One region of the Pseudomonas sp. HD57-3 genome, then DNA from elsewhere that is predicted to be linked to it. Evidence: riboswitches for the same ligand, from Rfam matches in the RefSeq annotation. Region 1 holds a riboswitch; the other holds the start of a gene.
What was found. A riboswitch is a leader RNA that binds a small molecule or an ion and turns the genes downstream of it on or off. The one in region 1 is predicted to bind cobalamin.

Region 1 (3,404 bases):
GGGAGCGATGGCCTTGGCCACCATGTCCGGCCGCTGTGGTTCCACGCGCACGTCGATGTGCTGGCCGTAGTAGCTGAACGGCCAGCCATAGAAGCCACCGTCCTTGACCGACGTGATGTAGTCCGGCACCAGATCGCTGCCGATTTCGTCGCGCTCGTTCACGGCAGTCCACAGCGCACCGCTTTGCGGCTCCCAGGCCAGGCCGTTGGGGTTGCGGATGCCCGATGCGAAGATCCGGTGGTTGCCGGTGGCGCGATCCACTTCCCAGATCGCCGCACGGCCTTCTTCCTGATCGAGGCCATTTTCGCCGACGTTGCTGTTCGAGCCGACCGTCACGTACAGCTTGCTGCCGTCTTTGCTGGCGATAACGTTTTTGGTCCAGTGGTGGTTGAGCGTACCGCCAGGCAGGTCGACGACCTTGATTGGCTGGCTCTTGATTTCGGTCGCGCCGGGCTCGTAGTTGAAGCGCAGCAGGCGATCGGTATCGGCCACGTACAGATCGTTGCCGACCAAGGTCATGCCGAACGGCGAGTTGAGGTTCTGCAGGAACACCGTGCGGGTCTCGGCCACGCCGTCATGATCGGCATCGCGCAGCAGGGTGATGCGGTTCGGGCTGGGAACGCCGGCACCGGCACGGCCCATGACTTTTTTCATCACCCAGCCACGAATGCCTTTGCTGTCGTCGGGTTTGGGCGGGGCGTTGGTTTCCGCCACCAGCACGTCGCCATTGGGCAATACGTACAGCCAGCGCGGGTGATCGAGATTCTCGGCAAAGGCTGCTACCTGCGTGCCTGCCGCTGCCGTCGGTTTCGCGCCGGCCGGCCAGCCGATGGCCGGGGCGATGTTCACCGTCGGGATCAGGGTCTTGTTCGGTTCGGGCAATCGGGGTGACGGGCCGGTGCCGTCGGAGACTTGCAGGCTGGAGGATTCACCACAGGCGGCGAGCCCTCCGGCGATCACGATGACGAAAACGAGCTGGGGCTTGCGCATTGCTGATCTTCCCTATGAATGCATTCTTAATCATAGAGAAGCGCACAAGCCCGATGGTTCAACCCTCAGCCGCGGGCTTCCTTGAACAGCACGGCAATGCCGGGGTGATAGTTGCCGGCTTCGCTGCGCAATTTGCGATAGGCGTAGGGAAAATACCAGGCGACGGCGCAGGTGTGTTCCTTTTGCAGGTCGTCGACCATGTCCTGCAGCTCTTCCGGGCTGGCGCTGTGCTGGGCTTTTTGCGGGGCGACGAACAGGCAGCCGAGTTTCAGGTCGCTGGCGTAGCTGATGCGCTTGGCATCGCTGGTGATATCTACCAGGGCCTGCGTCAGATTCAGGCTGGTGACGCGTGGCCAGCGTTGGGTGGCCTGAATGAAGGCGCGATCCTCGGCGCCAGCGATAAACAGGTCGGCGCGGGCATTGCGCTCGCCTTCTTCGTTTTGTTTGCGGGTGGCGGTGTCGCGCAGGGTGACCAGTTCGGCCATCCAGGCAGCGGCCGACAGCAGGCCGAGGTTGGCTTTTTCGTCGTGCCAGTAGGGCGTGTCATTGTCGCCGCGCACGGCGTTGTAGCGGTCGATACAGTCAAACCAGCGTTCCAGCACCGGGCGCAGGAATTCCAGCCGCGGATTGCTGATGATCATGCCTTGCATGGTGCTCTCCCTTGTTATTGTGATGTGCTCTCTGCAGTCAAAAAGCATGGCTCTTTGATATCACTGCTGACAGTGTGGCACAAGATTGGCGTCAGTTAATTGATCGGCGGCAGTTATTCGCCGCACAAGCCCCTCTTCAATTGACGCTCCACCCCCAACCCTCTAACCTTCGCGGCTTGTTTCAGGTGCTCTGTGGCGCATGTCGACAGAGTGAAACAGGGAAGCCGGTGAGGCGGGTCTTCAAGCGATGAACCCTCACGATCCCGGCGCTGCCCCCGCAACGGTAAATGAGTAAAAGCTGCGTCTGATGCCACTGCGTAAAAGCGGGAAGGCGCGCAGCCAGGCGCAAGCCGCTCATGAGCCCGGAGACCGGCCTGATCCATCCAGCGGCATCATGGTGGGCGATGCCAGGCTTGTTGCCGTCTATTCTTGTGCCTGCCCGCCGTTATCCAGCCTCAACGGAGAGCTCCCCCATGACTGATTCCCCCGAACGCGACGAGCGCCACCTTGCGCGCATGCAGCGCAAAAAAGCCGTCATCGACGAACGCATCGCCAATTCGCCAGACGAATGCGGCCTGGTGCTGGTGCTGACCGGCAACGGCAAAGGCAAAAGCAGCTCGGCGTTCGGCATGCTCGCCCGCGCCATGGGCCACGGCATGCAGTGCGGCGTGGTGCAGTTCATCAAGGGCCGCAACAGCACCGGCGAAGAGCTGTTCTTCCGTCGCTTCCCCGAGCAAGTGCGCTTTCATGTGATGGGCGAAGGCTTCACCTGGGAAACCCAGGACCGCCAGCGCGACATCGCCGCCGCCGAGGCAGCGTGGGAAGTATCTCGCGAGCTGCTGCGTGATCCGTCGATCGGTCTGGTGGTGCTCGATGAACTGAACATCGCCCTCAAGCACGGTTACCTCGATCTGGATCAGGTACTCAGCGATCTCCAGGCCCGTCCGCCGATGCAGCATGTGATCGTTACCGGTCGCGCCGCCAAGCCGGAAATGATCGAGATGGGCGACACCGTCACCGAAATGGGCATGATCAAGCACGCCTTCCAGGCCGGCATCAAAGCGCAGAAAGGCGTCGAACTTTGAATCAACCACGTCACTGCCCGGCGGTACTGATCGCCGCGCCGGCTTCCGGTCAGGGCAAGACCACCGTCACCGCTGCGCTGGCCCGTCTGCATCGCAATCAGGGGCGCAAGGTTCGCGTATTCAAGTGCGGTCCGGACTTTCTCGACCCGATGATCCTCGAGCGCGCCAGCGGTGCGCCGGTCTATCAACTGGACATGTGGATGGTCGGCGAGCAGGAAAGTCGACGTCTTTTGTGGGAAGCCGCCGCTGAAGCCGATCTGATCCTGATCGAAGGCGTGATGGGTTTGTTTGACGGTACGCCGTCGAGTGCCGACCTGGCCCGGCATTTCGGCGTGCCGGTGCTCGGCGTGATCGACGGCACGGCCATGGCCCAGACCTTCGGCGCCTTGGCCCTGGGCCTGGCGCGCTATCAGTCGGACTTGCCGTTCGCCGGCGTGCTGGCCAACCGTGTCGGCACTGTGCGCCATGCGCAATTGCTCGAGGGCAGCCTCACCGAAGGCCTGCGCTGGTACGGCGCGTTGTCCCGGGAAACCGGAATCGAACTGCCGAGCCGTCATCTCGGCCTGGTGCAGGCCAGCGAACTCAATGATCTCGATGTGCGCCTCGACGCCGCCGCCGAAGCACTGGCCGGCACTTGCGAGGTAGCGCTGCCACCGGCTGTGGAATTCGCCGCGCCTGA
Region 2 (3,404 bases), 1.8 Mb from region 1:
GTGTGGGCGGCGGTGCCGGCGGCGTGTTCGTGAACTTCGGCAACCGGTTCGGCTTTCTCGAAGGTCTCGGCCTGCAAAATCAGCGGCGAAACCCAGAAGCTTTGCAGCAACGTCAGGAGCAGGGCGGCCAGAAGGCCGGTGAAACCTGCGGTCTGCGCAATACGCTTGATCATGTCGTCAGGTCTCAGTGGCACGGGAACGCGGCGCTGTGGCGGGTATCGTGCGCGGCGTTGTGCACCGCTTCGATGTGCGAGAAACCGGCGAAATACACGAGGCACGCACCGAGGATCGACGCGCAGACGGCGGCGGTCAGGCGTTGGCTCAGGGTGGTGGTGCTGGAGATCTTGTCCGAATTGCTGCCGGTGCTGCTGATGATCGACATGGCGCTTCCCTCTGGAGTGTCAGCGGGTGAATAGAGCGCATGAAAACCCCTGCGGCCGGGCACGCAGAGGTTCGAACAGCGCCCGCCCACCGCGGGTTTGTTATGTTCAGTGACGCAAGGATGCGCACTGTGTGTTGCGGGCCGGTCTCCGGGCTCACGAGGGGTTGGCGTCTGGCCGACCTGCAAGCGTCACCTTCCCATGCCTGTGGGCACAGTGGATCTGACGCTTCGCTCGCTTACCGTTGCGGGGGCAGCACCGGACTGACATGGCTTTAGAGTAAAGCACATGATTCACCGGTTTCCCGTTTCACCCTGTGAAGGGCACCCGTAACAAGTTGTGTAGGAGACCATGAGGGGGGATTTGAGTCAATTGGGAACGGGATTTGGGGGCATATCCGTTGCTTCGGGTGCTGCCGCTGGCGGTTTCGCTCTTACAGCGAGTCACTTTTGGCAGACGCCCCAAAAGTAACCAAAAAGTCTACGCCCCGGCGTACGGCACTTCGCTTAGGCTCAGTGTTCCCTCGCTACGGTGTCCATCAGGGGGCATCGCCTACGGTTTGCTTCGCTGCACCTCCTCTCGATGTGTTCGACTTCGTCGAACGGCGCTACGCGCCTACCCCCTGATGGACACCTCCGCTCGGCCTGCCGAAGGGGCAAAAAATCAAAAGCCACATCAAAAGCCAGATCAAGAGCCCTTAAACACTCAACACGATGAGCGTTAGCTCAAGTACCGCTTTTGATCGCAAAGTCCGTCGGCAGGCTGAGTGGAGGGATTGATCCGGGGGTGGGAGCGCAGCGACCGTGCGGCGCAGCCGCATGCATCGAGAGGAGGTGCAGCGGAGCAAACCGTAGGCGATGCCCCCGGATCAATCCCGGAGCGAAGGAACCCCGAGCCTCAGCGAGGGGCCGTACGTCAGGGCGCAGACCTTTTGGTTACTTTTGGGGCGTTTGCCAAAAGTGACCCGCCGTAAGGGCGGAACCCTAAGAAGCCGTTACCGCAGCAACGGATATGCCCACAAAACCAACCTCCCATTGACCCATCCCCACACCCTGCGTAGCCTTGCGCTTTCGAGGTTCTTCGGCCCACGCCGAAGCTAAGAAGGGAACGCGGTCCAAGCCGCGGCTGCCCCCGCAACTGTGAACGGTGCTGTTCGCTGCCACGCCACTGCCAACTCAATCCAGAGCCAGCGGGAAGGCGCAGTGAATACCGGGCGAAGGCCCGAACACCGTCAGCCAGGAGACCTGCCTCGTCACAGATTCTCACTTTCAACCGGGCGGGGTGATCCGGTGGCGAACTCTCCAGGCACGCACCCGCGTTGCCGGTCTCGTCCCGTATGCCCGCCACCTTGCCAAAGGGCATCCGATGAAAACACTGGCCAAACTCCCCGTCACCATCGTCACCGGCTTCCTCGGCTCGGGCAAAACCACCTTGCTGCGGCACATGCTCGACAACGCCCAGGGCCGCCGCATCGCGGTGATCGTCAACGAGTTCGGCGAGCTGGGTATCGACGGTGAAATCCTCAAGCAATGCACCATCGGCTGCACCGAAGAAGAAGCCACCGGCCGCGTCTACGAACTGGCCAACGGCTGCCTGTGCTGCACCGTTCAGGAAGAGTTCTTCCCGGTGATGCGTGAACTGGTGGCCCGTCGCGGCGACCTCGACCACATCCTGATCGAAACCTCGGGCCTGGCCCTGCCGAAGCCGCTGGTGCAAGCCTTCCAGTGGCCGGAAATCCGCAGCGCCTGCACCGTTGACGCGGTCATTACTGTGGTCGACAGCCCGGCCGTGGCTGCCGGCACCTTCGCCGCGTTCCCGGATCAGGTCGATGCCCAGCGCAAACTCGATCCGAACCTGGACCACGAATCGCCGCTGCACGAGCTGTTCGCCGACCAACTGGCCAGCGCCGACCTGGTGATCCTCAACAAGGCTGACCAGACCAGCCCTGAAGACCTCGCGCGCGTTCGTCTGGAAGTCGCCGAAGAACTGCCGCCAGCGGTGAAAATCATCGAAGCCAGCAACGGTCGTCTGCCGCTGGACGTGCTGATCGGCCTCGGTGCCGGTTCCGAAGAACACATCGACAGCCGCCACAGCCATCACGATCACCACCACGGTGAAGGCGATGACGATCACGACGACCACGATCACGACGCCTTCGACTCGATCTCCATCGAACTGCCGCAAGCTGACGAAAGCCTGTTGCTCGATGCGCTGACGCAACTGGTGGTTCAGCACGGCATCCTGCGGGTCAAAGGCTTCGCGGCGATCCCGAACAAGCCGATGCGTCTGCTGATTCAGGGCGTCGGTACGCGTTTCGACAAGCACTTCGACCGTCAGTGGGGCGCCGATGAGGTGCGCGTGACGCGTCTGGTGTTGATCGGTCAGGAGCTGGACGCAGCCCAGCTCGAAGCGCAACTGCGCGCCGCGCTCAGCGTTTAAGCCATGCACCTGCTCAGGACCCAGCCCGGCGGTTTCGTGTCGGATGACAACATTGCCGACCTTGGACAAACCCCCGCCGAGCTGGTGATCCTGTGCAGCGGCGATTCCAGCCTTGCGCTGCTCGCCGAAGCGGCGCAGCAACTGCCCGAGGATTACCCGAGCGTGCGGCTGGCCAACCCGATGCAGGTGCAGAACCATGCGTCGGTCGACCTGTACGTCGATGAAGTGCTGCGCCACGCCAAGGTCATTCTGATTTCGCTGCACGGCGGCATCGCTTATTGGCGTTATGGCGTCGAGCGGCTGGTCGAGTTGTCCGAGCGTGGCGTGCAGGTGATTCTGGTGCCGGGCGATGACCGGCCCGACCCGGAACTCAGTGACTTGAGCACGGTCGGCGCCGAGGATCGCGACCGGCTCTGGCAGTTCCTGCGTCAGGGCGGCATGGGCAATGCGCTGGACTTTTTCCGTTGCCTGGCCAATCGCTGGCTGGCGCGGGATTACGTGTGGGGCGAGCCGCAAACGCTGCCACGCACGGCGATTTACCACCCGAACAAAAACACCGCCGCACTGAGTGACTGGCAAGCCGAT

Region 2: linked by a shared signal. The riboswitch ahead of cobW (cobalamin biosynthesis protein CobW) and the one ahead of cobO (cob(I)yrinic acid a,c-diamide adenosyltransferase) in region 1 are both predicted to bind cobalamin.

What each region holds. Positions count from the first base shown of each region.
Region 1 covers NZ_CM148568.1:2,083,692-2,087,095, forward strand. The annotation lists gene AC0R79_RS09440 (PQQ-dependent sugar dehydrogenase) at 1-990, opposite strand, end outside; gene AC0R79_RS09445 (hypothetical protein) at 1,056-1,640, opposite strand; cobalamin riboswitch at 1,807-2,032, shown strand; gene cobO (cob(I)yrinic acid a,c-diamide adenosyltransferase) at 2,114-2,725, shown strand; gene AC0R79_RS09455 (cobyrinate a,c-diamide synthase) at 2,722-3,404, shown strand, end outside.
Region 2 covers NZ_CM148568.1:3,887,891-3,891,294, reverse strand. The annotation lists gene AC0R79_RS17395 (CbtA family protein) at 1-173, opposite strand, end outside; gene AC0R79_RS17390 (CbtB domain-containing protein) at 185-382, opposite strand; cobalamin riboswitch at 505-726, opposite strand; cobalamin riboswitch at 1,437-1,646, shown strand; gene cobW (cobalamin biosynthesis protein CobW) at 1,746-2,819, shown strand; gene cobN (cobaltochelatase subunit CobN) at 2,823-3,404, shown strand, end outside.